Regions from separate parts of the Paenibacillus sp. Z6-24 genome, predicted to be linked through region 1. Evidence: riboswitches for the same ligand, from Rfam matches in the RefSeq annotation. Region 1 holds a riboswitch; the other holds the start of a gene.
The links. Region 1 has a riboswitch for FMN ahead of M1D61_RS15490 (DMT family transporter). Riboswitches for the same ligand answer to the same signal wherever they lie in the genome.

Region 1 (7,591 bases):
CCATTTCCAATCGTGAGCTGGTCGCTTCCCTATTGATTCTCCCGCCGTCGATGCAGACGTCAGCCACGTATATTTTCGCCCAGTTTGAACAAGGGGCGGTATCCATGGGGATGGCGATGGCTGTCGTCTCTGTCGGCATTACTACCGTACTGCTGCTCATTCTGAATGTCCTGTCTTCGACACGCGGAGGGCGGCAGGCCTGATGGAACTGACAGTACTCGGCGGTGCGGGAGAACATGGCAGATCGAGTTATCTGCTGACACACGAGCAGCAGCATCTGCTGCTGGATTATGGTGTCAAAAAGGAAGGCGGCGGTATCTATCCGCTGATGGATCATATGGAGGAGTGGATTGGTGGACTGCAGGCCGTATTTCTGTCCCATGCGCATGAAGATCACTGTATTGCGCTGCCTGTGCTGTATCGACATGGCTACAAGGGAGACGTATGGACGACCAGAGCGACGGTCAACCAGCTGCCGGTTTATTTTGAAGCCTGGAAAAGATACACCGATAAATGTGCGGCTCCGCGTCCCTATGATGATCAGGACGAGCAGCGTATCCGGTATCGCTATCTGGAGGATATTATTCCGGCCGGACGCTGGGGTACGCTGCTGCCCGGTCTCGACGTATGCTGGGGACGATCCGGACACCTGCCGGGTTCCATCTGGATTGCCCTGTCGTGGAAAGGAAAGCGGATCTTTTTCTCCGGCGATTATACGAGTGAATCGCAGCTGCTGGATGCCGATCGTCCCATGCATCAGGCTCGCAGATTATCCGGAACTCCGTCTGTTCAGGGCATTTTACCGGATCTGGATCTGGCGATTATGGATGCGGCGTATGGAGCCGATCCTGAGCTGCAGCTGAACAAGCTCGCTCAATTAAAAGCGCATATGGATGCAGCCTTAAGCCAGGGAGGTTCGGTATTGCTGCCTGTTCCTCTCTATGGAAGAGGACAGGAGCTGATGCTGTGGGCAAGCGAGCAGTATCCGGATATACCGGTGCTGGTGGAATCGGTCCTGCTGAAAGGCATTGAGCTGTTCGCAGATTACAGCGGCTGGCTGCATCAGGATGCACTGGCCCGGATGGAGCGGGCACTCCATTATCCGAATCTGCACCGGATCGGCAGCGATGAATCGCCCGCTGATCTGTATGAGCATTACGGTCGGGCCATTGTGCTTGTCACGGACGGGATGATGCAGTCATCGATCGCCCGGCAGCATTATGACTGGCTCGCGGATGAGGAGCGCAACACCGTTATTCTGACCGGCCATCTGGCTGCAGGTTCCTTTGGCCGTCGGATGCTGGAGCAGTACAGGATGAACCAGAGCGGCTGCGCTGTACATTATGTACGGTACAAAGTCCATCAGGGACTGCCGGATGTACGCCAGATGCTGAGTGATCTGAATGATCCGCCCACCGTGCTTGTCCATGCGCCCAAGCCGAAAACGGACAGTCTGGCGCTGCGACTGCAGCAGGAAGGATTCCGGCATATCCATTCGCTGACCCCATCGGCCAAGCTAAGCATTTGAATACAGATGCAGTGCAAAGAGAAGAGAAAAGAGAGAGAACCGGAATGGTGCATCAGCGCCGTTTCGGTATTTTTTTGATCTCGTGTTGCTACCTGCAGCTATAAGGATATTCGCCGTAGAATGATAGACCGGTATTGAATAATTGATGGCTGGCATATAGAGATTATGTGGATAATTAATCATTTGGCATAGAAATAATGAATTCCCTTTAATCTGCAACCGCTACAATGAATTTGCAGGGCATGTGCTGCACCAATCCATGGACAAGGGGAGAAGAACAACGTGAACAATAATGGGGTACAGGGCTGGAAAAAGACGGTTGCAATATGGGTAAGCAGTACGGTAATGGCAGGCTCATTCATGATGGTACAGCCTTCAGCTCCGGTTGAAGCGGCAGCCAATATGACACCGGGTTATGAAGTGAAATTTGTATTGAATCAGAACGTACTGGACCCTGATTCCACACCGGACGCGGAACTGAGCAGTGCATTTGGACTGCCGGGCAGCGGCCAAAAGATCGCAGTGGAATACTTTGATACGGATGGACAGAACCTGAATGAACAGGGCTGGAATGTACGCCTCCGCAAAAAAGAAGACAAAAAGAATTATGAAATCACATACAAAAAGCGCTATGCCGTTACCAACGGAGACATTAACGCTGCGCTGACTCTTGCCAATAAGGAAGGCTTTGACGCTGGTGATACCAATTATGAAGCCGAGATCGATTGGAGTTATGGCAAGCAGACGCTGAGCCTGTCCAATGACAAGGATGTCAAAACATCCGACACCAAAGCGACACTGCCTTCGGAATCCAAAGCACTGGATATGATCTTGGACAAACTGCCCGGCAAACTGGATGACTGGAACGGTCAGTCTCACTGGGGCAAGCATCAGCTGGAAGATTCCCGCGCTTATGGCCCGGTAATGGCCAGCAAATATAAAGGCACCTGGAATGGCATCGAAGTTGATGTGGAAGTATGGCCGATCCGCACTGCAGATGGTTCCAGCACAGAGCCAATCGTTGAAATCTCCTTCAAAGCGGATGAGTATGCTGATGCAGCAGCCAACCGCCAGAAACTGATGGCTTACCTGAATCAGGAAGGCTGGCTCGTACCGCAGGATTCACTCAAGACTCAGCTTGTCCTGGAGCGTTACTGATCAATAGCAATTACTCGTAGTCGATGATTACTGACATTACAGCAATCTGTACTACTGCTAATAGGCTTCAACCGGTCCATAATGGATTCATATCTAATTGGACATGGATAGATGTGGAAAAGCAGGCAAGAATCCCTGAACAGGGGATCCTGCCTGCTTTTTTGTTCATATAATCGCATATTTTCCTACTGCTCGGTATACAGTTCCCGGGAACCGATAGATTGCACCGGCCGATGATTGTCCGGGAAGATGGTGGCAAAACGCTGAATCTGTTCGGCAGACAGCTCAATCGGCTGCTCCAGCACGGTCCAGCTCACATGCTCGGTGCAGGGAGGCGTGGTCAGTGAGCCGGTGTAATGAACGGCATGACGATCCTCTGGCAGCAGCTTGGACAGCTGAATCGGGTCAGCCAAAGCAACTTCCTGCTCGCTCTCATGATCCGGCAGATGACTCCACAGCTGGTCAAAGGCATGGTTATCGCTGCCCGGATGAATGAGGATGCCGAGTACGGCACTTTGTCCGTCTGCGCTTTTATGAACAAGATGCAGTTCCATTTCGGCGTTTTTGCCATCGATCTGATGCTCGCTCGGATGATGGAAATGGAATTGGGCCAACGTATATTTCCGGCCTTCAATCATAATATAGTTATCCTTGTTCTGCACATTGACCTGAATCGTATGTCCGTTATTAATGACGGTCACCGGGGTGGTGCTGTAGTGGATATCGACCGGATGCACGGTGGCGGAAGGCACCAGCCGGGCGTGTTCGATATCAATCGGGGACTGCTCTTGACCGGTACGGCAGGCGGAGAATCCGGTCTCCAGTTCAGCCCAGTGAGCAGGTCCATGCTCCTGATCATACGACCAGTGGGCTGCCGGTGCTGCTGTGGTGGAATCAGCCGTCTGACCAGCAGACTTGGCAGGTATGGATGCAGGAGCATGATTGGCCTGTCCACAGCCTGCAAGCAGCAGCATAGCAGCGGATAAAGCAGTAAATTGCCATGTTCGGTTCATTGTAATCCTTCTTTCAGTTAAAATAGTGACTATTACATTGTAAAATAATACATATTATGTATCAAATGAGAACGATCACATTTTAGCTTACAGATGTAAGTGATACCAATGTATTCAGTACACAAGGAGGAATTTGGTTGTGAAAATAGTATTACGTTCAGCAGAGATATATGACTATCCGCAGCTACTGGAGCTGATGATTCAGCTTCACCAACTGCATTCAACTGCACGCCCGGATATTTAACGAGCAAGCACTGGCTTTTTATGAGCGGCTGGAGATGAAGCCGTGCAGTATGCGGATGGAATATGAAATAAAATAGATAGAATTACCGGATAGAACCGGAATATGGCATAAAAAAGAAGCTCCTCTGCGAAAGGAGCTTCTTTTTGGTGCTTACGGATTAGTAACCGGAGCCTGTAGATGAATTGATCGCACTCATGAATGCTGCACCAAAAATGACAATGAGCAGTACATACAGCACGATAAAGATACCGATCCATACCAGCGTAGCTTTGGCATAGTTGGCTTTGGATGGGTTGGTGCTACCGCTGAAGCCCCATACAAACAGCATAACGATGTTTACAATTGGAATAGCCATCAGCAGAATAGTGATCATCCAGTCTTTGAAACTTACTACTCCCGTGTTATATCCTGGTTGACCCTGTGGATAGTTGTCTTGTTGCAAATTACTCATGATAAATACCCCTCTCAAATATGTATGTTTTGAAATAAATAATGGAACGTTTTCCATTATACAAGTTGTTACCTGAATCTGACAAGTAAGTAACATTAAAATTTCGATATTTATTTCACAAATTTATGAAATTAATCAGAAAAAAATGGGTGATTTATCATAAAAAATGATCTATTCTTGTTGGTTATCCTATTTTGCTTCATCGTGTTCTCTCTCTCATTGCCTAACGATTCTTTACAAAATGAAAAGGGTAAGCGATACTATAACTAAGTTTGTGGATCGGAATTAAAAGAAAAAAACTGTCAGCTGCACAACCTGTATAAAAACTATTGCAAGTTACTAAAAGTATCTTTATAATGAGACATATTGAGAGAATAATTCATGGAAATTTCAAAGTGAGTTTTCATGGTTAATAAGAGTAATCATAATTACTAATCGAATAGAGATCTTCGGGGTAAGGTGAAATTCCTGACCGGCGGTGAATGCTGACTTTAGTCAGCAGCAGCCCGCGACTCACTGCTGTGTTACACAGCAGCTGACTGATCTGGTGTAAATCCAGAGCCGACGGTAAAGTCCGGATGGGAGAAGATCAATGAATAGGCTTATGCCGGTTTATTTACTCATGCCGCATACGTTTATTTGATCAAGCCCCCGACTGTCGAATTCTCGATATCGGGGCTTTCCGCATTAAGATCTCCTATTCAAATTCTAATCATACGAGGAGTTTGAATTATGGAAAATGCCAACGCACGTATTCAATCTGCATCAACTGCCAAACAACGTCATATTAAAAGCGGGTTCTGGCTTGTCTTTATTGGAGCAGCCCTGTGGGGCATTGATCCCCTGTTCCGTATTATTTTACTGGATTCCTTTACATCTACCCAGATCGTGCTGCTGGAGCATCTGGTGGCGCTGCTGTTCGCCGCACCCATCCTGTGGATCAATCGACATGAGCTGCGCGGCCTGAAATGGCAGCATGTCGGTGCACTGCTGTTCCTGTCATGGGGCGGCTCGGCGCTGGCGACGGTTCTGTTCACGATGGGACTGGCACATGGGGATCTCAACGCCGTACTGCTGCTGCAAAAGCTGCAGCCGATCTTTGCCATCGTATTGGCCCGTCTGCTGCTCAAGGAAATGCTGCCGCGAGGATTTGGCTGGCTGTTCGTGCTGGCGCTGGGCGGTACGTATCTGCTTACCTTCGGCTTTACGATCCCGATTGGCCATATGGGTGACTTTGCCCAGGTCGGTTCCTTGCTGGCATTGGGCGCGGCTGCACTATGGGGCGGTTCCACCGTTATGGGACGTCTGATGGTCGGTAAAATGAAATACGAAACCGTTACTTCGCTGCGGTTCATTCTGGCGATCCCGCTGCTGCTGTTCATGACGCTGAACGAAAATGCTGCCTGGAGCCTGCCGGCCGGTGCGATTCCGGTGACACTGGTCGTCGTTAATCTGCTTGGTCAGGCGCTGCTGCCCGGTCTGCTCAGTCTGCTCATGTATTACAAAGGGCTGTCCACCACTAAAGCTTCGGTCGCTACACTGGCCGAGCTGAGCTTCCCGATGGTGGGTGTATTGATCAACTGGATCGTCTATCAGCAGCTTGTCACCTGGTCCCAGCTGCTCGGATTCCTGCTCATCTGGGGTGTACTGTTCGTCATCTCCAGACAGCAGCAGCCTTCGGAAGCGAAAAATTCCGTGCCTATGGCTTCTTGATTGGAAAGCTGCCCCATACGAATACTCTGATTTTTAGATGAAGTACGAATAATTGTGATCACCATGCAAAAAGCTCCTGCCTATTCACTGATCCGCATAACGGATAGTGGATGGCCAGGAGCTTTTTTTGTTACACAGATCGCTTATTTGCGGCTGTCGACCGGTACGATATCAAAGAAATCGATCTCGCCGTAGCCGTCTCCTTTGGAGAAGCGGATCGTATGCTTGCCGCGATCCAGTTCCAGCAGCTGGGTGGAGAGTCCCCAGTTTTCCCAGCCTTTATTGGTAATATAAAAAGGCGTCGGTGCAGCGCCATCCACGGACAGCATCAGTGTGGACCAGTCCATTCCTGTCGTACCGTTGGCGGTACGGGCAGAGAGAATATATTTACCGTCTGCCGGAATTTTGATCGTGTATTCGGCGTAGCTGTCCGGAAGATCGATATGTCCGGCTTTGAAGCCTTTAGAGCCATTTTCACTGGAAGAAGCATACGCACCGCCGCCGAAGACAGCATTCTCCGCTTCATAGCGAGTATGCTTCGGTTCACCGGAAGGCAGGCTGACCTGGCGGTTGGCGGCTGCAGGATCGTCCAGATCAAGAGTGCCGTCTCTGTTCCAGTCGAATTCCTGTGCACGGATCTCCCGGTTCCAGCCGGAGCCGTCGAATTTGGCGGCGTGATAGATTATCCAGTCTTCACGGCCATCCGGGGAAGTGGTGAGGGAAGCGTGTCCCGGTCCATAGATGCCGTTCGCGGAAGTGAATACGGGCTTTTCCTGTTTGATCCAGGAAGCGGGATTCATCAGATCCTTGCGGGTATCGGCTGTGATGAGACCGAGGGAATAATCATTGGTCCAGCTGCCGCTGGCCGAGTAGAGCAGGTTGATCGTACGCCCTTTGATATACACCTGTGGGCCTTCATTGACATTGGGCTGATGATTGGTCTCCCAGTCGTATGTGGGCCTGGCAATCTCTACCCGTTCCGAGCTGATCGTCCATGGATTACTCATACGGGCGATGTACAGATGCTGGCTGACATTTTCGGTGCCTTCCCAGCCGGACCAGATATAATATAGCTGATCGCCAATTGCGAATGGAGTGCCGTCAATGCCCCAGCGGTTGGTCGAATCGGTGATCTGGCCTTTGTCTGTCCAGGTACCCTGCATCGGATCGGCTGCTGTATTTTCCATAACATACATCCGGTGGTTGGCATTGTCGCCGTCATCCTTGGCGTAATACACGTACCAGGCGCCATTCAGATAATGGATCTCCGGTGCCCATACATTCTGTCCACCGGTCGTAATCTCATGCTTCTCGGCAGCATCCACACCGGTGATGGTGGAGGACTTCCAGATGGTCACGTTATTGCCGGTTGTTTTGGTAAAATAGTAAAATCCGTCAGTGTGCTTGTACATCCATGGATCCGCGCCATCCTGCATAATAACAGAGTAGAATTTCTTGGTGGAACTGGATTTGCTGGTATGTTC
Region 2 (7,591 bases), 1.6 Mb from region 1:
GGCCAGCACAGCCTGCTGCAGCTGCCCGGTCGTGTGCTCTGACACATACAGCGTGCCATTACGGAATACCGGTGCCTGATCCAGTCGAATCGCCTTGCCTGCGAGCATAGCCATCGTACTGCCCGAACGAAGGGAGAGCGTGACACCCCCAGCGGTCACGACCGCTTTCTGGGAAGCCCCATTCCAGCTAATCTTGCCCTGCATATTCTGCACCGTAGTACGCAGCGAAATATCCGCCTTGGCCGCAGCCGCCAAATGCCCACCGCTCACCAGACTGCCTCCAAGTACTGCCACCGTCGTCAGCAAAGCCAGACGCTTTGCCAGTTTCTTGCTATGTATACCTTTTCCCTGAATCATCAACAAACGCCCCTTTTATTTATAATGAGTACAGCATACAAAATGGATATGCATATATAAACAAAGCACGTACAAATGTTGTATCCGCACGGAACGAAAGAAAGGAAATAAGGGCAAAGGACGATTTTTAAGCCTGGAGGACGTGCCCTTATTCCTTTCCGTAGTGATTGATGCTAACAACACATAATATTAAAACAAGCGATGTCAAAAAATATATGCTGCAACATTTCATCCGTACAATCATACATCTGAAGGTGCACAAAACTTTCACTGTAAGCAGTCTAGCAACCAACCATATCTCCAGCGTTAAAGCAAATCAGCTGGTTTGTAAAACTTGGATTATGCTAAAATGACAGGGTATCACACTACATCATACGCGGACATATATCCGTGATAAGGAGAATACATATGCCGGGAACCTTATTTGTAAATGGCCGCTTCAACCCGCATACCGGTCTGCCTGCCGGGGCGGATGCAATCTATACCGAGGATGGAATGATCCGGGCCATAGGAAGCACCCGTGAGCTGCAGCTGCAGCTGACAGGTTCACAGTACAATACCGTAGATTGGGAAGGCGCAGCTGTGCTGCCTGGACTGGTCGATTCGCATATGCATTTGTCGATGCATGGAATGAAGCTGTCCATGCTGGACTTTTCCGATGTGCGATCCAGGGAAGAGATGCTGCATATGATCCGCGAACGGGTCCGTATTACGCCTGCCGGTGAATGGATTCTGGGCCTGAACTGGAATGAAAATGCCTTCACTCCAGCTGTGCCGCCGCTGCGCCGGGAGCTGGATGAGATCACGACCGATCATCCGGTCTATCTGACCCGGACCTGTTTTCATGCGTATCTGGCGAACAGTGAAGCGTTCCGTCGTGCCGGTGTAACGGCAGCCACCCCTGATCCTCCATCCGGCGCTTACGGGCGCGACGAAGCGGGCGAACTGAACGGCTGGGTGTATGAGGAAGCCAATATGGCTTTTACCGCCGTACAGCCGGAACCCGATTACATCACCCGCAAAAATGCGATTCGCCGCGCTTGTGAAGATGGACTGCGGCTCGGACTGACCGGCGCACATACCGAAGATTTGCGCTTTCTCGGCAGTATCGACAATATGCTGCGGATTTACCGGGAGCTGCGCGAAGAGGGGCTGCATTTCCGCAGCCATCAGCTAATTTATTATACGCATCTGCAGGAAGCCGAAGCGCTGGGACTGCGTGCCGGAGATGGCGACGAATGGATGCGGATCGGCGCAGCCAAGATTTTCTCGGATGGAGCGATCGGCGGCCGGACTGCGCTGCTGCAGCAGCCTTACAGCGATGCACCGGCGACCAAAGGCATGGCGATTCATCCACAGGAGCGACTGAACGAGATTACCGCCTATGCGCGGCGCCTCGGATTCCCAATTGCGGTTCATGCGATCGGAGACGGTGCAGCAGATATGACGCTGTCCGCCATGGAAGCCTATCCGCTGCAGGGTATCAGCCATCTGCCGGACCGCTTTATCCATGCCCAGGTACTGGACGCTTCCCTGCTGGAGCGAATGACCCGGCTGCAAATGATCGCCGATATTCAGCCAAGATTCGTTGCCAGTGATTTCCCATGGGTAATGGACCGGGTAGGCTTGGAACGTACAGAGTATCTGTACGCCTGGAAAAAGATGCTCACCGCCGGCGTCGTCTGCGCCGGAGGCAGTGATGCCCCTATCGAACCGTTGAACCCACTGCTCGGCCTGCACGCCGCTGTCACCCGGCGCAGACCCGATATGATGGAACCCGCTGAAGGCTATCTGCCCGAAGAACGACTGAGCATCCATGAGGCCGTACAGCTGTTTACAACCGGCAGCGCCGCCGCAGTCGCCGAACAAAACCAGCGCGGCTCCATCCAGATCGGCAAAGCCGCCGACTTCACCGCCCTGGACCGCGATATCTACCAAGGAGCCGACACCCTGCTGCAAGCACAGGTGCGCATGACTGTCGTAAACGGTGAAATTGGCTACCGTGCGTAGTACAAGAGCTGTTCCCGGTTAATATACGCAATTGATACAAAATGAACATAAATAAAAGCCCGCCAATTCCTTTGAAACGGGAGGTTCAAGATAAGAAGTGATTTTTGCGGAGCAAAATATCTTACTGCTTTAAGCCTGGAGATCTTCATTTACCCATTACAACAAAAGATATCCAGGCTTAACCGGAGGATGTGCCTTTATTCCTTTCTGGAGTGGATGAAGTAAAAATCGTCACATCAAAATGTACTTTCTTGATTTTCACCAAGTAAAATGGTATGATTTCACCAGCACGCTGCAAACAACTGCAGACGTGAGAAGTGACCATAAAATTCGATAATATTTTATCCTCGGGGCGGGGCGAAATTCCCCACCGGCGGTGTTGAGACAATATTTGGATGCGACTCCATTCATGGAGCCTGCTGCTGAATACGAAGCTCTAAGTCCGTGACCCGTTATCTGTGCCTGCTGGCCGGATGCGGTGGATCTGGTGAGAATCCGGAGCCGACAGTATAGTCTGGATGGGAGAGGAGAAACGGTACCACCGTTATCATAACGGTCGTACTAGAGTTGTCATTTAATTCACATATAGTCATCGGTTTATTTCTGGCAGGCATTTTTCGTATGTCATGTTATACCAGAGAGCGAGCTGTAAGATTATCTTGCAGCTGTACAACCGTATGAGTTATGTCCATAATGCACAGGAGAGTCGAGACCTTTTTAAAGGTTTGCGTGTATTTGCCGTATCGGTCTGTCGTACGTTGTACAGCTGAAGGCCATTTCGCAGATCCAAGGTTTTTTGACGACCCTGTCTGCCGGAACCCATAAATGACAATTCTGATTTCCTGTCTGATACACAGCCCCGTTGACCCGGTTATATACCGAGTCGCGGGGCTTTTTGTATATGCATCAGGTGAGATTGTTAGAAAGATATATTTTTGTTACTATATTATTAATAGTAACTATGTGTGTTTCGTGCTGGACAGCAGCTGACCTAATACGAAACGCCACTCACCCAAAGGAGCCTTGAATATGAACGTATTAAACGATGAATTTTATATGTCACTTGCACTGGATATGGCAGAGAGAGCTCAGGGGCAGACGGATATTAACCCGGTGGTCGGCTGTGTCGTTGTCAAGGACGGACGGATTGTCGGCATGGGTGCCCATCTCAAGCGAGGTACCGGTCATGCGGAAGTTCATGCGCTCAATATGGCTGGCACCGAAGCGGAGGGAGCGACCGCTTATGTGACGCTTGAACCGTGCAGCCACTATGGCAAGACCCCACCATGCAGCGACCGTCTGATCCAGGAAAAGGTCAAGCGTGTCGTCGTTGCCGCCGTAGATCCGAACCCGCAGGTTGCCGGTTCCGGCATCAAGCGGCTGCGCAGTCATGGTATAGAAGTCGTTACCGGTGTACTGGCGGAGCGTTCGGAGCGGCTGAACGAGACATTTAACAAATACATCACGACCAGGATGCCATTCGTTACGCTCAAGACCGCCAGTACGCTCGATGGACGTCTCGCTTCACGCACAGGCGACAGCAAATGGATCTCCAATGGTGATGCCCGCGAACGTGTCCATGGGATGCGTCACCGTCACCAGGGCATTATGGTCGGTATCGGAACGGTACTGGCAGATGATCCTGAACTGACGACCCGTACCGCCGTGCCCGGTATCCATCCGGTACGGATCGTAATTGACTCCAGACTGAGTATTCCGGATGGAGCCCGGCTGCTGAATACGGAAGAAGCCGATACGATCATTATTACAACGTCACAGACTGACCCTGATCGAATCCGGCAGCTGGAGCAGCAAAAGGGTGTACGTATACTGATCTGCGGCGATGGACCACAGGTGGATCTGCCGCTGGCGATGCGTACACTGGGTGAGCAGGAGCTATCCTCCATTTTGCTCGAAGGAGGCGGCCGGCTGAACGGAGCGATGCTCGAAGCCGGTCTGGTCGATCGCGTGACGCTCTTCTTCGCTCCCAAGCTGATTGGCGGCGGAATGTCTACCTTTACCTTGGACGGATTCGAGAAGATGAATCAGGCGGTGACGCTGGATCAGATGGAAGTGCGGCAGCTAGGCGACAACGTCTGTATCAGTGGTCGTGCAGTCTACCATCATCTGTAAAAGTAAAAAAATCAATATTCAGCATATCCTGAACCAAAGGAGGAAGCCCATGTTTACCGGATTGATTGAAGAAATCGGCACCCTGAAGCGCAGCGAACGCCGCGGCGAGACGATGGTCCTCGGTATTACTGCTTCCCGCATTATGCCCGGTCTGGCGATCGGTGACAGTGTATCGTGCAATGGTGTCTGTCTGACGGTCACCTCGATTGCGGGTTCGCTGTTCACTGTGGATGTCATGCCGGAGACCCACCGTCTGTCCAGTCTCAAGGACCTTCACTCCGGCAGCCCGATTAACCTGGAACGGGCGATGGCGGCCAATGGCCGATTCGGCGGTCATATTGTGCAGGGTCATGTCGACGGAACAGCTGTCATCGAGCAGGTGGAGCATAACCAGAATGCGGTCGTTTTCCGGATCAAGCCGCAGGATACTTCCCTGTTCCGCTATATTATTCCCAAAGGCTCTATCGCTGTCGACGGCATTAGCCTAACCGTGGTGGCAGTCATGAACGATAGCTTCACCATCTCGATCATTCCGCATACGCTCAAGGAAACGGTGCTTGCCCACCGTAAGCCTGGAGATACCGTAAATCTGGAATGTGATGTACTCGGCAAGTATGTAGAGCATATGCTGCAGTACCGCTCCGCTTCACCAAATGATGCACAATCCAATCACCAATCGGTACTGACCGCCAATTTTTTGCAGGAAAACGGATATATGTAATGCATCATTGGAGCATTTTCGCCAGCAGCCCATTATTATACCAAGGAGGGACCTACCATGGATAACGAACCTTCCGGTTTGCACCGGATTGAGGAAGCATTACACGATTTGCAGCAGGGTAAAGTTATCATCGTCGTGGATGATGAAGACCGGGAAAATGAAGGCGACTTTATAGCGCTCGCCGATCATGCCACTCCGCAGGTAATCAACTTTATGGTTACCGAAGGACGCGGTCTCGTCTGCCTGCCGATCACGGCAGAACGCGCCGAACAGCTGCAATTGCAGCCGATGGTATCCCAGAATACGGATTACCACGGCACCGCCTTTACCGTATCGGTCGACCATATGAGCACATCGACAGGCATCTCTGCCCACGAGCGCTCCATGACCGCACGGGCGATTACCGATCCATCAGCCGGCCCTGAACATTTCCGCCGCCCGGGCCACATGTTCCCGTTGATTGCCAATCCCGGCGGCGTCCTGTCCCGACCCGGCCATACGGAAGCCGCCATCGACCTGGCCCGCCTCTGTGGAGCTTATCCCGCAGGCGTTATCTGCGAAATCATGAACGAAGACGGCACCATGGCCCGCCTGGACCAACTGCGGACCATCGCCACCAAACACAACCTGCAGCTCATTAGCATCCAAGCCCTGATCATCTATCTACAAACCAAAACCAGCTCCACCCCAAGCAACCCGGCAACTTAAGCAAAAAATGTATTTTCCAGGGATAGATACCAACATGTCACTCCAGTCATCCTATCCCACGAGCACCACCAAACCATCATCCCAGAACCAAGCTAAGCATCACTTCTATCACCTAACCAGCACCACCAGCAACCCCAGGCAAGCAGCGCAGCGCCCTTGCCCGCCTTACTATCCGACCATCTTTTTTCGGGAGGCAGACAGCTGATCTTTCCCCGAGCGGACCCATCACAGGAACAGCTGTCCGCCTCCCCACTAACCCTACTTGAAATGAGGAAACTAACCATGGCTAACATTTTTGAAGGACACTTAGTCTCGCAGGATCTGAAATTCGGAATCGTTGTTGCACGTTTTAATGAGTTCATCACCAACAAGCTGCTCAGCGGCGCACTCGACGCTCTCCAGCGTCACGGCACACCGCAGGACAATATCGACGTCGCCTGGGTACCCGGAGCGTTTGAAATTCCGCTGATCGCCCAGAAAATGGCTGAATCCGGCAAATATGATGCCGTTATCACACTCGGCACCGTGATCCGCGGATCAACCAGTCATTATGACTATGTATGCAACGAAGTCGCCAAAGGCGTATCCGCCATCAATCTGAAAACAGGCGTACCGGTCATCTTCGGCGTGGTAACCACCGAAAATATCGAGCAGGCCATTGAACGTGCTGGTACCAAAGCAGGCAACAAAGGCTGGGATTCCGCAAATGCAGCAATTGAAATGGCGAATCTGACCAGACAGATGAAATAATTACTGAATAGTAGCGATTTTCCCGAAAAGAGGCTATCCTGAAAAGGAATGAGCCTCTTTTTTGCTGAATATGTATGGTCATAGCTATGCATTAAGGATAAAATAAGGTTTGTATGTTAAGCTTGTCGATGCTGCGACTGCCTGAATATAGAGGAGATGTGCGTTATGCATTTCCGGAGAACAGGGCCGCATCGAATGAATCCCATTAAAGGAGTGTGCCTGTGACTGTACTGTACAAACTGGAAACGTTTGAAGGGCCGCTCGATTTGCTGCTTCATTTAATTGACGAATCGGAAATTGACATCCAGAATATTCCGATCAGTGAAATCACGGAACAGTATCTGGAGTATCTTCATAGCATGAAGGAACTTGAGCTCGAAGTAACGAGCGAGTTTCTCGTTATGGCGGCGACGCTGCTGTCGATCAAGAGCAAGCTGCTGCTGCCCAGACCGCCGGTCATGGAGATGGATGATTTTGATTATTATGAGGAAGAAGATCTGGACCCGCGCGCAGAGCTGGTGCGCAAGCTCGTCGAATATCGCAAGTACAAGGGCATTGCCGGACATCTGCGTGAGCGGGAAGAAGAGCGGAGTCTGATTTTTACCAAGGAACCGGAAGATCTCAAGCCCTTTACCGCCAAAGTCAATTACAATCCGGTAGAAGGATTGCATACGATGGATCTGGTGGAAGCCTTCCGCAAGGCGCTTCGCCGGGCGAGCCGGAGAACACAGATTACCCGCATCCAGCGTGACGAGATCTCGGTCAAGGACCGGATTCGCGAAGTGGCCAATCGATTTTTGGCCCTGGAACGAGGAGAAAACCTGCTGTTCTCCAAACTGCTGGATCAAGCCATGTATCGCCATGAGATCGTGGTAACATTTTTGGCTGTACTGGAAATGATGAAAATGAAGC

Region 2: another riboswitch for FMN. It lies ahead of ribD (bifunctional diaminohydroxyphosphoribosylaminopyrimidine deaminase/5-amino-6-(5-phosphoribosylamino)uracil reductase RibD); the one in region 1 lies ahead of M1D61_RS15490 (DMT family transporter).

What each region holds. Positions count from the first base shown of each region.
Region 1 is NZ_CP096398.1:3,571,754-3,579,344, reverse strand. It holds gene M1D61_RS15515 (ABC transporter permease) at 1-203, shown strand, start outside; gene M1D61_RS15510 (MBL fold metallo-hydrolase) at 203-1,528, shown strand; gene M1D61_RS15505 (hypothetical protein) at 1,874-2,686, shown strand; gene M1D61_RS15500 (carbonic anhydrase) at 2,872-3,699, opposite strand; gene M1D61_RS15495 (hypothetical protein) at 4,101-4,394, opposite strand; FMN riboswitch at 4,836-4,988, shown strand; gene M1D61_RS15490 (DMT family transporter) at 5,127-6,107, shown strand; gene M1D61_RS15485 (family 43 glycosylhydrolase) at 6,251-7,591, opposite strand, start outside.
Region 2 is NZ_CP096398.1:1,934,643-1,942,233, forward strand. It holds gene M1D61_RS08515 (choice-of-anchor I domain-containing protein) at 1-357, opposite strand, end outside; gene M1D61_RS08520 (amidohydrolase) at 766-2,367, shown strand; FMN riboswitch at 2,707-2,901, shown strand; gene ribD (bifunctional diaminohydroxyphosphoribosylaminopyrimidine deaminase/5-amino-6-(5-phosphoribosylamino)uracil reductase RibD) at 3,397-4,500, shown strand; gene ribE (riboflavin synthase) at 4,550-5,221, shown strand; partial or broken gene ribB (3,4-dihydroxy-2-butanone-4-phosphate synthase) at 5,279-5,896, shown strand; gene ribH (6,7-dimethyl-8-ribityllumazine synthase) at 6,212-6,679, shown strand; gene M1D61_RS08545 (segregation and condensation protein A) at 6,901-7,591, shown strand, end outside.